One region of the Rhodovibrio salinarum DSM 9154 genome, then DNA from elsewhere that is predicted to be linked to it. Evidence: predicted binding sites of a transcription regulator. Region 1 holds the regulator's gene; the other holds the start of a gene.
The links. The regulator LexA, encoded in region 1, represses DNA repair genes until DNA is damaged. The targets are predictions, from matches to a motif close to ATGTTCTANTTTGGTTC.
Positions count from the first base shown of each region.

Region 2: a site for LexA is predicted at 1,927-1,943, ahead of recA (recombinase RecA). Genes of this name have one in related genera too.

Region 1 is NZ_KI911559.1:2,747,130-2,756,409, forward strand. Features, by position in the region: gene RHOSA_RS22320 (heavy metal translocating P-type ATPase) at 1-514, opposite strand, end outside; gene RHOSA_RS0112735 (anthranilate synthase component II) at 695-1,273, shown strand; gene trpD (anthranilate phosphoribosyltransferase) at 1,328-2,380, shown strand; gene trpC (indole-3-glycerol phosphate synthase TrpC) at 2,377-3,198, shown strand; gene moaC (cyclic pyranopterin monophosphate synthase MoaC) at 3,195-3,671, shown strand; gene RHOSA_RS0112755 (molybdopterin molybdotransferase MoeA) at 3,671-4,876, shown strand; gene lexA (transcriptional repressor LexA) at 5,125-5,880, shown strand; gene RHOSA_RS22325 (ComEC/Rec2 family competence protein) at 5,954-8,083, opposite strand; gene gltX (glutamate--tRNA ligase) at 8,349-9,280, shown strand, end outside.
Region 2 is NZ_KI911559.1:1,948,553-1,957,832, forward strand. Features, by position in the region: gene RHOSA_RS0109055 (hybrid sensor histidine kinase/response regulator) at 1-1,831, shown strand, start outside; gene recA (recombinase RecA) at 2,017-3,126, shown strand; gene alaS (alanine--tRNA ligase) at 3,421-6,084, shown strand; gene gcvA (transcriptional regulator GcvA) at 6,114-7,067, opposite strand; gene RHOSA_RS21520 (DUF1127 domain-containing protein) at 7,203-7,418, shown strand; gene RHOSA_RS0109080 (peptidylprolyl isomerase) at 7,490-7,972, opposite strand; gene RHOSA_RS0109085 (NADP-dependent isocitrate dehydrogenase) at 7,978-9,198, opposite strand.

The DNA of each region.
Region 1 (9,280 bases):
ACGCGTTACCCGCTCCCGCCTCGCCAGCGGATTTTTCTTCGTTTCCAGAGTCCTGTGGCGTCACGCTAAAGCCAGCGCGCGCCACGGCGGCGGCCAGCTCGGAGGCCTGCGGGCCCCGATCGGCCGGGGTGACGGTAGCGATCCCGCGGGTATGGTCCACCTGCGCGGACTTGACGCTGTCCAACGCCTCCAGCTCCCGCTGCACCTTCGACGCGCAGCCGCCGCAGCTCATGCCGAACACCGGCAAGTCGATTTCAGCGGAGTCCGTCCGCCGGGCCAACTGGGCCGTGTAGCCCGCGGCATGCACGGCCGCCAGCAAGTCTTCCGGAGCCGGTGTGGCCTCCGGCTGCGGGGTCACCTCCGCGCGGCCGGCGGTGTGATCGACCGTGACCTCGGCGACGCCGTTCACAGCTTCCAGGTGACGACGCGTCTTGGCGGCACAACCGCCACAGGACAGGCCGGTGATCTCCAGGACGATCGGATCGCTATGAGTCGTGTGTGCCGCTTCAGCCATGGCACTGGTGTCCCTTGCCTTGTCTATCTCAGGTCTGACATGGCCCTTCCAGTCACTGGAAGGTCAAGAGGGCGCAGTGACCAGCCCGCGGGCTTGCTTCCGTGCCTGCGTTCCTGCTGCTATAAGGCACGCCCCGGCAGATGCGCCGGGGACGTCAACGCCGGGCGACAAGTGACTGATATGTTTCTGTTGATCGATAACTACGACAGCTTCACCTACAATCTGTACCACTACCTCGGCGAGCTGGGGGCCGAGGTCGAGGTGGTGCGTAACGACGCCCTCACCGCCGACGAAGCGCTGGCCCGGCATCCGCAAGGTATCGTGATCTCACCTGGACCATGCGATCCGGACCGGGCGGGCATCTGCCTGGAGCTGATCGACAAGGCCAAGGACAGCGTGCCGATGCTGGGTGTCTGCCTGGGCCATCAGGCGATCGGCCAAGCGTTCGGCGGCAAGATCGGCCGCGCGGCCGTGCCGATGCACGGCAAGGTGAGTGAAATCCGGCACAACCACGCCGGCGTGTTCCGCGATCTGCCGACGCCGATGCAGGCAACGCGCTATCACTCCCTGATCGTCGAGCGCGAGGGCTGGCCGGACGATCTGGAGGTCGTGGCCGAGGCGGACGACGATGTGATCATGGGCTGCCGCCACCGCACCCGCCCAATCCACGGCGTGCAGTTCCACCCGGAAAGCATCGCCAGCGAGCATGGCCATCATCTGCTGCGCAACTTCCTGGCCGAGGCGGGTCATAACGGGTAGACCGCCGCGCGAAACCGTTTCCACCTGCCGAGACGACGCACAAGAGGACGCAGCATGACCGGCGACATGACCGACCTGAAGGGCCTGATCGCCACCGTGGCCGGCGGCGACCAGCTCAGCGCGGAGCAGGCCGAGCAGGCCTTCGGCATCATCATGTCTGGCAACGCCACACCCAGCCAGATGGGCGGCTTCCTGATGGCCCTGCGCGTACGCGGAGAGACCATCGATGAGATCACCGGCGCGGCGCGCGCGATGCGCGCCAAGATGACCACGATCGAGGCGCCGGCGGGAGCGCTCGACACCTGCGGCACCGGCGGCGACGGCAAGGGTACCTACAACGTCTCCACCGGCGCGGCGTTCGTGGTCGCGGGCTGCGGCGTGCCGGTCGCCAAGCACGGCAACCGGGCGATGTCGTCCAAGTCCGGCGCGGCGGACGTGCTGGCTGCCCTCGGCGTCGAGGTCGAAGCGGAAACACCGTTGGTGAAACGCGCGCTGGAAGAGGCCGGCACCTGCTTCCTGCTCGCCCCGCGCCACCATAGCGCGATGCGCCACGTCGGGCCGACGCGCAAGGAACTGGGCACACGCACCCTGTTCAATCTGCTGGGTCCCCTATCCAACCCAGCCAAGGTGAAGCGGCAGATGATCGGCGTGTTCTCCCCCGACTGGGTGGAGCCGCTGGCACACACACTGAAGAACCTAGGCCATGAGCGCGCCTGGGTGGTGCATGGCGCCGATGGGTTGGACGAACTGTCCACCACCGGCCCGAGCCTGGTTGCCGAGTTGAAGAACGGCGAGGTCACCACCTTCGAAGTCAGTCCGGAGGAGATCGGTCTGAAACGAGCCGATCTGGACGATCTGCTGGGCGGCGATGCCGAGCAGAATGCCCAGGTGATGCGTGCCATGCTGGCTGGCGAGCACGGGCCGTTCCGCGACATCGTCGTCTACACCGCTGCCGGCTGCCTGGTCGTCGCAGACAAGGCGCGCGATCTGAAAGAGGGCGCCCAGATGGCCGCCGCGTCGATCGACAGCGGGCACGCCGCGCGCGTGCTCGACCGGCTGGTCGAAATCACCAACGCAACTCCGCCACACGGAAAAACGACCGCATGAGCGACGTGCTGACCCGCATCTGCGCCACCAAGGCGGAGGAAGTCGCCCGGCGCAAGCTGTCGACACCGCTTGCCGATCTGGAGACACGCGCCCGTGACCAGGACCCGCCCCGCGGCTTCGCCCGCGCGCTTCGGGATGGCGCCGCGCGCGACGGCTTCGGCCTGATTGCCGAGGTCAAGAAAGCTTCACCGTCGAAGGGCCTGATCCGCGCGGATTTCGATCCCCCCTGGATCGCACGCGCCTACCGCGACGGCGGCGCCTCCTGCCTGTCGGTGCTGACCGACGCGCCGTACTTTCAGGGCGCAGATCACTACCTGGAAGCGGCACGCGCGGCCGTCGACCTACCGGTGCTGCGCAAGGACTTCATGCTGGAGCCCTACCAGATCGTCGAAAGCCGGGCGCTGGGCGCCGATTGCGTCCTGTTTATCCTGGCCGCCCTGTCGGATGCCCAGGCTTCGGAACTGGAGGCCGCCGCACGCGAGCAGGGCCTGGACGTGCTGGTCGAGGTGCACGGCGAGACGGAACTGGACCGTGCGCTCCGGCTCGAGAGCCCGTTGATCGGCGTAAACAATCGCAATCTCAAGACCTTGGACGTGGACCTTGAGACCAGCCGTCGACTCGGCCCGCGCGTCCCAACGGACCGCCTGATGGTGTGCGAGAGCGGGCTATTCACCCGTGATGATCTGCTTGGCATGACGGAGCACGGCGCGCGCGCCTTCCTGATCGGCGAGAGCCTGATGCGCCAGCCCAACGTCGAGCAGGCCACGGCCGCGCTGTTCGGCCGGTCGGCGGGAACCGCCGCAGGGGCTGCGGAATGAGCGAATTCACCCATTTCGACGAGCGCGGCAACGCCCGCATGGTGGATGTGAGCGCCAAGGACGAGACTGCGCGCACCGCCACCGCCAAGGCGCGCGTGACCATGGCCGAGGACACGGCGCGGCTGATCCGGGAAGGCGGGGTCAAGAAGGGCGACGTGCTGTCGGTCGCCCGGCTGGCCGGGATCATGGGCGCCAAACGCACACCCGACCTGATCCCGCTGTGCCACCCGCTGAGCCTGTCCAGCGTCGAGGTCGAACTGGCGCTGTCCGACGATGCGCCCGCGGTGGAAATCGCTGCAACCTGCAAGATCGCGGGCAAGACGGGTGTGGAGATGGAGGCACTTACCGCCTGCTCCGTCGCCGCGCTCACGGTCTACGACATGTGCAAGGCAGTGGATAAGGCGATGACCATCACAGACGTCCGGGTCACGCACAAATCGGGCGGAAAGTCCGGAACTTACGAGGCTGCTTGATGCTCTCGGTCGAGGATGCACGCACCCAGGTCCTGGCCGCTTTCACGCCCCTGCCGGCGGAGGTGGTGAGCGTCGAGCGGGCGCTGGGCCGTGTGCTGGCCCAGGATGTCGCCGCCCGCGTCACCCAACCGCCGCGCGACGTCTCCGCGATGGATGGCTACGCCGTGCGCGCCCAGGATGTGGCCAATGCGCCGATCACAATGCGGGTGGTCGGGGAGGTTCCAGCCGGCGGCGATTTCGACCGTCCGCTCGGGCCCGGCGAAGCCGTGCGGATTTTCACGGGCGCGCCCCTGCCCCGAGACACCGACACCGTCGTCATCCAGGAAAACACCGCGCGCGACGGCGACCAAGTGACGGTCCAGCAGGCCGAACCCAAGGGGCGCTGGGTCCGCCCGGCGGGGTTGGATTTCCAGGCGGGTAGCGTCGGCCTCACCGCTGGACGTCAGTTGAGTGCCCGCGATATCGGCCTCGCGGCTGCGATGAACCGCCCCTGGCTGTCGGTCCGCCGCAAGCCTCGCGTGGTGGTGCTCGCAACCGGCAACGAAATCGTCCTGCCGGGCGAGGAACTCGGGCCCAGCCAGATCGTCAGCTCCAACGGCTATGCCCTGTCCGCCTTCGTGGCGGCGTGCGGCGGCGAGCCGCTGCACCTGGGCGTCGCCCCCGACACCAAGGACGGGCTGCGCCAGATGCTGGCGGGCGCGGCGCAGGCGGACCTGCTGCTGACCAGCGGCGGCGTCAGTGTTGGCGAACACGACCTGGTTCAGGACGTGCTGACGGAAATGGGGGCGGATCTCGGTTTCTGGAAAATCGCCATGCGGCCGGGCAAGCCATTGATGCTGGCCAATCTGCAGGGAACGCCCGTGCTGGGCCTGCCGGGAAACCCGGTATCTGGTCTGGTTTGCTCGACCCTGTTCGTACGGCCGGCGATCGACCGCATGCTGGGCCGCGACGCCCCGGCGGAACCCCGCCTGCCTGCGTTGGCCGGGCGCGATCTGGACGAGAACGGCGGGCGTCAGGACTACATGCGCTGCACCCTGTCCCAGGACGCAGACGGCAACCGGATCGCCACCCCCTTCGACAAGCAGGACAGTTCGATGCTGAGCCGGCTCACCCAAGCGGACGCGCTGCTCGTGCGCGCGCCCCACGCGCCGGCCCAGGCGGCCGGCAGCCCGGTTGAGGTCGTGCCATTCGGGGCGGGAATTTAGTGCGCGCTAGCACACGGCCCTTTCGGGGTCACGGTTCTGCGTATTTGCCGTGACAAGCCTCTCCGCCCACGCGAAGGGCGGTTGACGCTTCGACGGAACCAAAGTAGAACACGGCATTGAGTTGATGCTTTGTTCCGCGCCGACAATCGCACCCGTACGCCCTGAAAGTCGGGTTCGGGCCCCGGTTTAACGGTATTCCGCGCTGGGACAGGCAGCCTCGGGGGCAAAACGGCAAAGCGGATGCCAACATGCTGACGCGCAAGCAACACGAACTGCTGCTCTATATCCACAAGCATCTCGGCGAACACGGCGTTTCGCCTTCGTTCGACGAGATGAAGGAAGCGCTCAATCTAAAGTCCAAATCTGGCATCCACCGTCTGATCAGCGGACTAGAGGAGCGTGGGTTTATCCGCCGGTTGCCGCATCGCGCCCGGGCACTGGAAGTGCTGCGCCTGCCAGGTGAGCCCTCCACTCAGACAGGCAGCGCGGAAGACGGTGCGCAAGACGCCGCCGGACACCCGCTGTCAGGAGCACACGGCCGCCCGGTCGGCGACAACGTCGTGCAAGCGAACTTCCGCGCCCCCACCGTCCCCGAACTGGGCGCGACAACGGCTTCGCAGAATCTGCACCTGCCGCTCTACGGTCGGATCGCCGCCGGCACGCCGATCGAGGCGCTGCGCGACGAAAGCGCGTTCGTCGAAATTCCGGGGGCGATGGTAGGCGACGGCGAGCACTACTGCCTCGAAGTCGACGGCGACTCGATGATCGAAGCCGGCATCCACGACGGGGACACGGTCGTGATCCGCCGTGGCGAGCATGCAGAGCCTGGCGCGATCGTGGTCGCCCTGGTCGATGGCGAGGAAGCCACCTTGAAGCGCATCCGCCGACGCGGCCACTCGATTGCCCTGGAACCCGCCAACCCGGCCTACGAAACCCGGATCTATCCCCCCGAACGGGTCAAGGTGCAGGGCCGCTTGGTCGCCCTACTGCGTCGCTATCACTGAGGCGTCGCGCGCATAAACCCTCCACGGCCCGACATGAGCTTTGGGCTGGTGCTGATCTGGCCGTCGCGCGGTCTTACTCCCGGCCGCGTCGGCGAACCCAGGGGCGGGTGCCGCGATGCGCGCGGACTGTGTCGACGCGCGGGCCATCGCGCGCGAGGTAGATGGCGTGCGTCCCCGCACGCCAAAGGTCGAAGCGATCGACCAGGATGCTCGGTCGGGCGCATTTGATCCGCGCCACCGGCACCACCGCAACCAGCACGTCCGCCATACGGCAGTCCTCCGCCAGGGCGCGGCCGTCGCGTACCAGCGCGGCCGTCAGGCTATTCTTGCGGAACAGACAGGCCAGCGGGTCGCAGGTCAGATCCGCACTCTCCGCTTGCCCCCAAGGCGGCCAGGTCTGCACGCGTTGCGTGCCCAACCGCCGCATCCAGACATCGCGGCTGAACCGCTCGCGGCGCTGCGTACTGACCCACAACTCGCCGCTGGCGGCCCGCACGCCGATCAACCTGGCATCGCCCGTGACCAGTACATCCGGCCGCGGTCCCCAGGGCACGCTCAAACAGCCGACAGCGACCGCAGCCAGTCCCCAAAGCCGCCAGCGCCGTTGCCACAAGCACAACCAGACGCCCCCGGCAATGATCAGGGCGAGTCCCGCGCGGCTCGGCGACGGCAGCACCGCGACCGCCCCCGGCCAGTCCGCCACGGTTTCGGCGACGGCAAGCATGCCGGCGATCCCCCACCCCATGACCGTCAGCCCGAAGCCATCGAGGCCGAGCGGCATCAGCGCGAATGCGACGAGTGCGGCCGGCATGATCCAAAAGGCGGTGAGCGGCACGGCAACCAGATTCGCCGCCAAGCCATAGAGAGCCAGCCGGTTGAAGTGGAACACCGCAAACGGCCCCGTCGCCAAGATCGCGATCACGCTGGTGAGCGCCACGCTGCCGGCGTACAGCACAAGCCGCATGGGGATGCTGCGCTGGCTGGTCCGCCCGAAGGTATGGCTGCGCAAACCCTCGTAGGCCGCGACCAGCGCCGTCGCGGCAGCGAACGACATCTGGAAGGAGGCGCTAACCAGGCTTTCCGGATGGAGCAGCAGGACGACGAACGCGGCCCAGGCGACCAAGCGCATGGTCAGCGCACTGCGGTCGAGCGCAACCGCGAGCAGCACCAGCGCGAGCATCAGAAAGGCCCGCTGGGTCGGTATCGTCGCCCCGACCAGCCATAGGTAGCAAAAGCCAGCCAGGGCCGCTGCCAGGGCGGCCCACTTCTTCGCCTGCACCCGCACCGCAACGGCGGGCACGAGCGCGATCGCCGCCCGCACGGCGAAGAACACCAGCCCGGCGATCAGGCCAACGTGCAGGCCCGAGATCGCCAGCAAATGCGCGAGCCCGGAGTCCCGCATCGTCTGCAGCACGTCCTCGGGGATCGCGCTGCGCTCGCCGGTCATCAACGCGGCGGCGACCGTGCCAGCGCGCCCGGGTACCGCCGCGCGCACCCGCCGGGCGATCGTCTGCCGGCGCTGCGCCCACCAAAGGTCCCACGCGCTTGGCCCTGCCCCCGGCGCGCGGGCCAGGCGCTCCACGCCACCCAACGCGAAACCGACCGCGCCCAATTGCTCGAAATAGGCCCGCCGGGCGAAGTCGTAGGCCCCGGGCGCGGCCGGCTCGGGCGGCGGCGATAGAACCGCCAGCAGACGCACCCGGTCCCCCGGCAAGATGTCCGGCGCGCCCGCGGAGACGGTCACACGCACGACTGCCGGCGTCAGGTTGGCATCAAGCCGCGCCACAGCGACCTCGCCCAGGCGAAGACGGTGCCCGGTGGCCCGTGGCTCGACCTCCAGCACGGTCGCGTGGATCCGGGCGGGGCCATGCTCCTCCTGCAGAACCGGTGCTGCGACCAGATACGTGCGCAACTGCGCCGCGCCGAAACCAGCACCAACCGCCCCCAGCGCGAGCGCGCCGAGCATGACCCAGGTGCGCCCGCGCGCCTGCAGCGCAAACAAGGCCGCAAAGCCGACCGCAAGCAGACCGATCCAGCCCGGAGGTTCCCGCTGCAGGGTGAAGTAGACGGCGATGCCGCTGCCGAAGGCGACCGGCAACCACAGCGCCCAGCGCTCCCGCTCGGCCAGGAGCTGAATCTGCAGGGTGAGCCAGAGCGCGTTCAGCCGGCCGGCCAGCGCCTCGACCGCTGCTTGCCGCCCCACCCTCGCCCGCACCCGCCCACGCATACCGCGCGCCCCAAGCCGTCATCACGCGACGGCATGTTAGCAGATGCGCGCGTCCGGTGTACCCAAACGCGTCTCCAAGGCACTCTTGGCACGCTCATCGTGGCATGAAAGCGAACGCTATGCTAAACCCGCGCGCCTGAGACACCGCCGTGTCGCCGGCCGCAATGGCCCGCATGACCGACCCTGCCGCGCCATTGGTGTTTCATCCCGCCCAGAAGGCCCGTAACGCTTCGAGGAGACCATGAGCGTCGTTACCCGTTTCGCACCCTCGCCCACCGGTTATCTACACATCGGCGGTGCACGCACGGCGCTGTTCAATTGGCTGTTCGCCCGACATCACGGGGGCAGCTTCCTGTTGCGGATCGAAGACACAGACCGCAAGCGCTCAACGCCCGAAGCGATCCAAGCGATCCTGGACGGGCTGAAATGGCTTGGTCTGGAATGGGATACCCAGCCGGTCTATCAATCGAAACGCCTGGAGCGACATGCGGAGATCGCCTACCAGCTGCTGGCGGATGGCAACGCCTACCGGTGCTACGCCACCCAGGAGGAGCTGGAGGCGATGCGCGAGCAAGCGCGCAAGGAAGGCCGGCCGATCAAGTATGACGGCCGGTGGCGCGACCGCGATCCGTCGGAGGCCCCGGCCGACGTAACCCCGTGCATCCGCCTGCGCATGCCGCAGGAGGGGCAGGCCACCCTGCACGACCGGGTGCAGGGTGCGGTCACGGTCGACAACGCGCAGCTCGACGACATGGTGATCCTGCGCCAGGACGGCACTCCGACCTACAACCTGTCGGTCGTGGTCGACGATTACGACATGGACATCACTCATGTGATCCGGGGCGACGATCACCTGACCAACGCCTTCAAGCAGGCCAAGGTCTACGAGCTGCTCGGCTGGGAAGCGCCGGTGTTCTCGCACATCCCGCTGATCCACGGCCCCGACGGTGCCAAGATGTCGAAACGCCACGGCGCCGTTGGCGTGGAAACCTATCGCGACAAGGGCTACCTGCCCGAAGCCATGCGCAACTATCTGCTGCGTCTGGGCTGGGGGCACGGCGACCTGGAGATTGTCCCGACAGACCAGGCGATCGAGCTGTTCGATCTGGACGGTGTCGGCAAATCCGCCGCGCGGTTCGATTTCGACAAGCTGGACAACTTCAACGGCCACTA
Region 2 (9,280 bases), 800 kb from region 1:
CACCACACCGGAGAAACTGACCGACGGCCATATCCGACTGCACGATCTGATCCCCGAGGCCGCAACGGAAGGGGCGCCGGCGCATGTCCCGTTCGCGTCGGAAGAAACCGTCCACGCTGCCAGCGGCGATGCGGTGACGCTCGGCCCCCGCGAGGTCGTCCTGGTTGGCCCCACGGGGCAACGGATCGAGACCTACATCACGCAGGAGGTTGTCGGCGGTGAGGACGGGCAGCCGATCTCGACCCGTTCGGTCGTCCGCAACCTGTCGGACGAGCGCCAGGTGCACGACGCCTTGGAACGCTCGGAACGTCGGTTCCGCCGATTCTTCCAACAGTCCCCGGTGGGCATTGCGCTATTGGACGCTGACGGGCGCGTGCAGGAATGCAACGCCGCGTTCTCTAAACTGATGGGCGTAAGCCGCGACGCCGTGGTCGGGCAGCCGGCGCAGCAACTGGTGCGGCCTGGCGATCGGGCCGCGCTTGGGCAGGCCTTGTCGCGCGACGGCGGTGGAGGTCGCCCGGAGGTCCGGCCGGCGGCCGAACCAGACACCGTCTGTCGAGTCTTCGCCACACCTTTGGACGCGGAGGGCGCCGGCGGTGCCCGCGGGCTGGAACGCGAAGGCCATGTTCTGCACCTGATCGACGCGACCGAGCAGAAGAACCTGGAAGAGCAGTTCGCCCAATCGCAGAAGATGCAGGCGGTGGGCCAACTGGCTGGCGGCATCGCGCACGACTTCAACAACCTGCTGACCGCGATGATCGGCTTCTGCGACTTGCTGTTGTTGCGTCACAGGCCAGGCGATCAGTCGTTCGCCGATCTGATGCAGGTCAAACAGAACGCCAACCGGGCGGCCAATCTGGTGCGTCAGCTGCTCGCCTTCTCCCGACAGCAGACGCTCCGCCCGACCGTGCTGTCCGTGACCGACGTGCTGCAGGAGTTGATGCATCTGCTGCGCCGTCTGATCGGCGAGAACATTCAGCTCGACGTGATCCACGGCCGCAGCCTGTGGGAGGTCAAGGTCGACCAGGGTCAGCTCGAGCAGGTGATCATCAATCTCGCCGTCAATGCCCGCGATGCCATGGCGGATGGCGGCGGCGAACTGGCGATCCGCACCAGCAACCAGCAACTGAGCCGCCCGCTGAAGCGCGAGGGCGAGACCGTGCCGCCGGGCGACTACGTGCTGATCGAGGTCGCCGACAGCGGCTGCGGGATCGCGCAGGAGAACCTGGACCGGATTTTCGAGCCGTTCTTCTCGACCAAGGAGGTGGGCGCCGGCACCGGTCTGGGCCTGTCCACCGTGTATGGCATCGTTAAGCAGACCGGTGGCTTCATCCTGGTCGACAGTGCGCCCGGCGTGGGCACCAATTTCCAGATTTACCTGCCGCGCCACCAGCAGATCGCGAGCGAGCACGCGCCGACAAAGAGCGGGCAGGGGCAGGTGACCGATCTGACCGGCATGGGCACCCTGCTGCTGGTCGAGGACGAGGAGGCGGTGCGCGCCTTCTCTGCCCGGGCGTTGCGCAAGAAGGGATACACCGTGTTGGAGGCCAGCTCCGGCGAGCATGCGCTGGACGTGATGGCGGACCAGGGCGACCAGGTCGATCTGCTGATCACCGACGTGGTGATGCCGAATCTGGATGGGCCGGCGCTGGTCAAACGGGTGCGCGAGACGCGTCCAGACGTGAAGGTGATCTTCATCTCCGGCTATACGGAGGATTCCTTCCGCCGCAACCTGGGTGAGGAAGCCGACACCCATTTCCTGGGCAAGCCGTTCACCCTCAAGCAGCTGGCCGGAATGGTGAAGGACGTGCTGTACGCCGATGCGCGCTAAAGTGCGATCGTTTGTGCGTGTCGCCGGAACCGAGTGATTCCGCGGAGTCGCAGGGTGGCGCCCTTTGGAGTTTCTCTTTTGTTCTTATTAAGTGAGAACGAAAGCAGTACAACGAAACCTGCTTGAACCCGTTCACCACGCGTTGCCCCGGCCGCGAGGGCTGTGGGATAAGGGGGCATCCACTCATGGCGCAGCAGAACGTTCTATCCTTGGCCAGCAAAAAATCTTCCACCAAGCAGCAGGCTCCCGACCAGGACAAGAGCAAGGCGCTGGACGCCGCGCTCGGGCAGATCGAGCGCGCGTTCGGCAAGGGCTCGGTCATGCGGCTGGGCGATCGCGAACAGGTCGTGGAGGCGGAGACGGTTTCCACCGGGTCCCTTGGGCTCGACATCGCGCTTGGGATCGGCGGTCTGCCGCGCGGGCGCGTGGTCGAGATCTACGGCCCCGAATCCTCGGGTAAGACGACGCTGGCGTTGCACGTCGTCGCCGAGGCGCAGAAGGCGGGCGGCACCTGTGCCTTCGTCGACGCCGAGCATGCGCTCGACCCCACCTACGCCAAGAAGCTCGGCTGCGACGTCGAGGAACTGTTGATCTCCCAGCCGGACGCCGGTGAACAGGCGCTGGAGATCGCCGACACACTGGTGCGCTCGGGGGCGCTCGACGTGCTGGTGATCGACTCGGTCGCCGCTCTGGTGCCGCGGGCGGAGCTGGAAGGCGAGATGGGCGACAGCCAGCCGGGCCTGCAGGCGCGTTTGATGAGTCAGGCGCTGCGCAAGTTGACCAGCTCGATCGCCCGCTCCAACACCATGGTGATCTTCATCAACCAGATCCGGATGAAGATCGGCGTGATGTTCGGCTCGCCCGAAACCACCACCGGCGGCAACGCGCTCAAGTTCTATAGCTCGGTACGTCTGGACATCCGCCGGATCGGGTCGATCAAGGACCGCGACACCGTGGTCGGCAACCAGACCAAGGTGAAGGTGGTTAAGAACAAGATGGCGCCGCCGTTCCGCACGGTGGAGTTCGACATCATGTATGGCGAGGGCGTCTCGAAGACCGGTGAACTGCTCGACCTCGGCGTTTCCGCCAATATCGTCGAGAAGGCGGGTGCCTGGTTCTCCTACAACGGCCAGCGGATCGGCCAGGGGCGTGAGAACGCCAAGAAGTTCCTGAAGGACAATCCGCAGGTCGCCAAGGAGGTCGAGGACAAGATTCGCGAAAACGCCGGTCTCGTCGCCTCCAATATGCTTGAAGGGCCTGACGACCCCAGCGGCGAATACGACGCCCAGGGCTGATGTTAGGCAGACCCTGTCGGACTTGTTGACCAGGGTTTGTGGGTTGACGGCGCGGCGCGCATCCTGAGGCATAAGGGTGCGCGCCCGTTTGCTTTGTGTCCCCAGCCAAGGCCGGTTCTGTGATACGCACCGGCAGTTCGCGCGGCGTTCCGCTACGCCCTGAACGCTGTCGTCTTCGCGCGCGGGTGGACAGCGCGGCGGGGCACTGGCTACATACCCGGCCAAGACGACGGTAGCTGCGCCGCCCCGTGCCACGGGGCCGGAAAATCGCGCGCGAGGTACGCGAAGGGGATCATGACCACCACCAACGAAATTCGCCGCAAGTTCCTGGACTACTTCGGTCGGCACGACCACGAGATCGTTCAGTCCGCGCCGCTGGTGCCGCGCAACGATCCGACGTTGCTGTTCACCAACGCCGGCATGGTTCCGTTCAAGAACGTCTTCACCGGCCAGGAACACCGTGGCTACTCGCGCGCGGTTTCCTCGCAGAAGTGCGTGCGCGCCGGCGGTAAGCACAATGATCTGGAGAACGTTGGCTACACCGCCCGACATCACACCTTCTTCGAGATGCTGGGCAACTTCTCGTTCGGCGATTATTTCAAGGAGCGCGCGATCGAGCTCGCCTGGCTGCTGGTCACCCAGGAGCTGGGTCTGCCCAAGGAGAAGCTGATCGCGACCGTCTACGCCGATGACGAGGACGCCTATCAGCTTTGGCGCAAGATCGCTGGCCTGCCGGACGACCGGATCATCCGAATCGGCACCTCCGACAACTTCTGGTCGATGGGCGATACCGGTCCCTGCGGCCCCTGTTCCGAGATTTTCTTCGACCATGGCCCGGACCTGCCGGGCGGCCCGCCCGGCAGCCCGGACGAGGATGGCGATCGGTTCATCGAGATCTGGAACCTGGTGTTCATGCAGTACGACCAGCCCGAGCCGGGCCAGAAGGTCGATCTGCCGCGCCCGTCGATCGACACCGGCATGGGCCTGGAGCGCATTGCCGCCGTGCTGCAGGGCAAGCACGATAACTACGACATCGACCTGCTGCGCTGCCTGATCGAGAACTCGGCCGAGCTGTCCGGCGTCGATCCGGACGGCGAGTTCCGCGCCTCCCACAAGGTGATCGCCGACCACCTGCGCGCCACCACCTTCCTGATGGCCGATGGTGTGCTGCCGTCCAACGAGGGCCGCGGCTACGTGCTGCGCCGGATCATGCGCCGGGCGATGCGCCACGTGCACAAGCTGGGCGTGCGTGAACCGATGATCTACAAGATGGTGCCCGAACTGACCCAACTGATGGGCGAGCACTTCCCGGAGATCCGCCGGGCCGAGGCGCTGGTCACCGAGACCCTGAAGATGGAGGAAGGGCGCTTCCAGGAGACGCTCGACCGCGGCCTGCGCCTGCTGGAGGACGAGACGGCGAAGCTCGGCCAAGGTGGGACCCTGCCGGGCGACGTCGCCTTCAAACTCTATGATACCTACGGCTTCCCGCTCGACCTGACCCGGGACATCCTGCGCGGCGAGGAGCTGGGCCTGGACGAGCAGGGCTTCGAGGCTGCGATGGAAGAGCAGCGCCGTAAGGCCCGGGCCGCCTGGGCAGGCTCCGGTGAGCAGGCGGATGAAAAGGTCTGGTTCGCCATTCGCGATCACTTCGGCGCGACCGAGTTTCTGGGCTACGACACCGATGCGGCCGAAGGTGCGATCCTGACCCTGGTCAAGGACGGTCGGCAGGTGGACCAGATCGCCGAGGGCCAGCAGGGCTTCCTGATCGTCAACCAGACGCCGTTCTATGGCGAGTCCGGCGGCCAGGTCGGCGATACCGGCATGGTCACCACCGAAGGCGGCGCCAGGGCCCGGGTTACCGATACCCAGAAGAAGGTCGGCGACCTGCATGTCCACGCGGTCGAGGTCGAGCACGGCACGCTGAAGGCTGACGAGCCGGCACACCTGGCGATCGACGGCGCGCGGCGCACGCGCCTGCGCGCGCACCACTCCGTCACCCACCTGCTGCACGAAGCCCTGCGCCGGCGCCTGGGCGAGCATGTGATGCAGAAGGGCTCGCTGGTCGCGCCCGACCGGCTGCGGTTCGACGTTTCCCAGCCCAAACCGATCCAGGAAGACGATCTGCAGGCCGTCGAGGCCGAGGTGAACGCCCGGATCCGGGGTGATACGCCGGTGGAGACCCGCTTCATGGGCAAGGACGAGGCCATGGAGGCGGGCGCTATGGCGCTGTTCGGCGAGAAGTACGGCGAAGAGGTCCGTGTGATCTCCATGGGCGGTTTCGACGAGGGCGCCAACAAGCCCTATTCGATCGAGCTGTGCGGCGGTACGCACGTGGCGCGCACGGGCGAAATCGGCTTTTTCAAGATCCTCCGCGAGGAAGGTCCAGGCGCTGGCGTGCGCCGGATCGAGGCGGTCGCCCACGATGCCGCCGAACGCTTCGTGCGCGCGCAGGAGCAGCAGATCAAGACAGCGGCCAGTCACCTGCGCACCACGCCTGGCGAGCTGACCAACCGGATCGATCAGTTGCTGGAGGAGCGTAAGCGCCTGGAACGCGAGCTGGCGGAGACACGCAAGAAGCTCGCCACTGGCGGCTCCGGCGGCCCGGCCGTTGAGACCCGCGAGGTCGGCGGCATCAAGTTCGCCTGCCAGGTCGTTGCCGACGTGCCCCCGGGCGAGCTCAAGGGCATGGCCGACGCGTTGAAGAAGCAACTCGGCTCGGGCGTTGCGGCCGTGGCGACGGCCTATGATGGCAAGGCCTCGCTCGTGGTCGGTGTGACCAGTGATCTGACCGGCACCGTTTCCGCCGTTGACTTGGTGCGCGCGGGTTCGGCCGCGCTGGGCGGCAAGGGCGGTGGCGGCCGTCCCGACATGGCCCAGGCGGGTGGCCCGGATCCCGACGCCGGTCAGCAGGCGATGGAGGCGATCGAGAACGTGCTGAAGGAGACGGTGGCGGCGTAACCCCGCTAGCTGTCTCCTGATCCCGTCCGCTACCCCTCTGGCGGTGGTACAGCCTCGGCGAGCAGCGGGTCGTCGGCTTGGTCGCGGGCCTGTTCGACCAGCCAATCGACCATCGTGCGCACCCGTGGCTGTGGTGCCATCGCCGGGGTGGTGACCGCGTAGTAGCTGTAGCGTGTGCGTGTCACGGGGCCGAACGGACGCACCAAACGGGCGCTTTCAAGGTCTTCGCGGACCAGCGACAGACGGGCGAGCGCCACGCCCTGTCCGGCCGTCGCGGCCTGCAGTACCAGTCCCGCATCGGAATAGTGTCGGGCCGGCGAGGCGGGGCGCGCGATTCCGGCGGCCCGGCACCAGACCGCCCAGCCGGGGTCCTCTGGCGTATCGTCGACCTTGTCGTGTAGCAGCACGTGGCCCCGCAGATCGCCCGGCGTGCGCAACGGCGGCTCGGCTTCTGTCAGAACAGGCGCACAGACCGGGAAGATCGCTTCGTCCATCAGGTGGGTTGCGACCAGGCCTTGCGCTTCCACCCGGTCGCGCGTCGTGAACCGCAGGGCCAGATGGAAATCCTCCCGATACAGGTCGACCGGCCGGTCACCCGCCGACAGCAGGACGTCGAGCGCGGGATGTTGGGCGTGAAAGTCGGGCAGGCGCGGCAACAGCCAGCGCGAGGTCAGGGATTGTAGCGCGGAGATATGGACCGGTCCTTGGCGTGTCCGGTCGGCGACCGCCGCAGTGCTGGCCGCGATTCGGTCCAGACCATCACGCAGCCCCGGGAGATAGGCCTGTCCTGCCTCGGTTAGCGTGATCCGGCGATTGCCCCGATGGAACAAGGCCACGCCCAGCCAATCCTCCAGCGCGCGCACCTGATGGCTGACGGCGGTTTGCGTCACCGCAAGTTCGTCGGCGGCGCGCGTGAACGACAGGTGCCGTGCGGCGGCCTCGAACGCCTTGGCGGCGTTGAGTGGGGGTAGGCGGCGTGCCATCAGCTGGCCTCCGGAACCGCATGAGTTTCATTCATGCGGTCCGGAGATATCGTCGTTTGTGGACATATGCAATTGCGCCGATCTTCTCCTCAGAGCAGCGGACACGCGGTCCGGGCCAACATGAGGAGAGTTGTCATGACTTGCGGCCAACTGGACGCCGAGCGCGGACGGTCTGGGATCGCTTATGCGCCATGGGGCCCGCGCGGCGTCTGGATGACGTTGCGGTGCTGGCGCCGGCGCGCGGCCGAACGTCGGCAGCTGGCGGCGATGCCGTGGGAGCGGTGGGATGACATCTCGGCCGATCCCGATGCCATCCGGCGCGAGATCGCCAAGCCGTTCTGGCGGGCGTGAGCGAAGAAAAAAAGCCCCGATGACGTGGTCATCGGGGCTTGGACATGCCGTGCTGTCTGGTGCCGGCGCCGTTACGCGTCGGCCGCCACCGTGGCCTTCTGCAGATGGTCTGGATCGTCGACCGCACCGGACTGACGGCCGGCAGGGGCCTTCTTGAGCGCGTCGACGGCGTCCATGCCGTCCAGCACTTCGCCCCAGACGGTGTAGGAGCCGGTCAGGAAATCGCAATCCGCCAGACAGATGAAGAACTGGCTGTCGGCCGAGTTCGGATCCTGCGTACGGGCCATGCCGCAGGTGCCGCGCTTGAACGGCTCCTTCGAGAACTCGCCCTTGAGCTTTTGGCCGGACCCGCCGGTCCCGGTGCCCTTGGGGTCGCCGCCCTGGGCCATGAAGCCCTCCATCACCCGGTGGAAGGGCGTGCCGTCGTAGAAGCCCTGACGGACCAGTTCCTTGATCCGCGTGACGTGGCTGGGCGCCAGGTCCGGACGCAGACGGATGGTCACGCGCCCGGCCGGCAGGTCGAAGTACAGGGTGTTCTCGGAATCGTCGGTCATGGCGTTCACGCGTGGCCCAGGGCCTGCTTGAGGTTGGCGTCGACCGCATCGAAGAATTCGGCGGTGGTGAGCCAGGTCTGGTTCTCGCCGACCAGCAAGGCCAGATCCTTGGTCATCTTGCCCTGCTCGACCGTCTCGACGCAGACCTTTTCCAGCGTCTCGGCGAAGGTGACGACCTCCGGCGTCTCGTCCAGCTCGCCACGGAACTTAAGCCCACGGCTCCAGGCGAAGATCGAGGCGATCGGGTTGGTCGAGGTCTCCTTGCCCTGCTGATGCATCCGGTAGTGCCGGGTCACCGTGCCGTGGGCGGCTTCCGCCTCGATCGTCTTGCCGTCGGCGGTCATCAGGACGGAGGTCATCAGGCCGAGCGAGCCGTAGCCCTGCGCCACGGTGTCGGACTGCACATCGCCGTCGTAGTTCTTGCAGGCCCAGATGTAGCCACCGGACCACTTCAGCGAGGCGGCGACCATGTCGTCGATCAGCCGGTGCTCGTAGGTGATGCCCAGACGGTCGAACTCGGCCTTGAACTCGTTGTCGAACACCTCCTGGAAGATGTCCTTGAAGCGGCCGTCGTAGGTCTTGAGGATCGTGTTCTTGGTCGAGAGGTAGACCGGCCAACCGCGCTGCACGCCGAACTGGAAGCAGGCGCGGGCGAAGTCGCGGATCGACTCGTCCAGGTTGTACATGCCCATGGCGATGCCGGGACCCTTGAAGTCCTGCACCTCGTAGGTCACGGGCTCGCCACCGTCCTCGGGCGTGTAGGTCATCGTGACCTTGCCCGGGCCCGGCACCTTGAAGTCGGTTGCGCGGTACTGGTCGCCATGGGCGTGACGGCCGATCACCACCGGCTGCGTCCACCCCGGCACCAGGCGCGGCACGTTCTGGCAGATGATCGGCTCGCGAAACACGGTGCCGCCCAGGATGTTACGGATCGTGCCGTTGGGCGAGCGCCACATCTTCTTCAGCCCGAACTCCTCGACGCGCGCCTCGTCCGGTGTGATCGTGGCGCACTTGACGCCGACGCCATGCTCCTTGATCGCCTTGGCGGCGTCGACCGTGACCTGGTCGTCGGTCTCGTCGCGGTGCGTGACCGACAGGTCGTAGTACTTCAGGTCGATATCGAGGTAGGGGAGGATCAGGCGTTGCTTGATCCAATCCCAGATAATCCGGGTCATTTCGTCGCCGTCGAGTTCGACGACCGGGTTGGCGACCTTGATCTTCGCCATTTCTGCCTCCCCTTGGGCGCGGTCTGAAACGTCGGATGCCGAGGCTGCGTGCGCGTATTCTCGCGCCCCGGCCGGTCTGGTG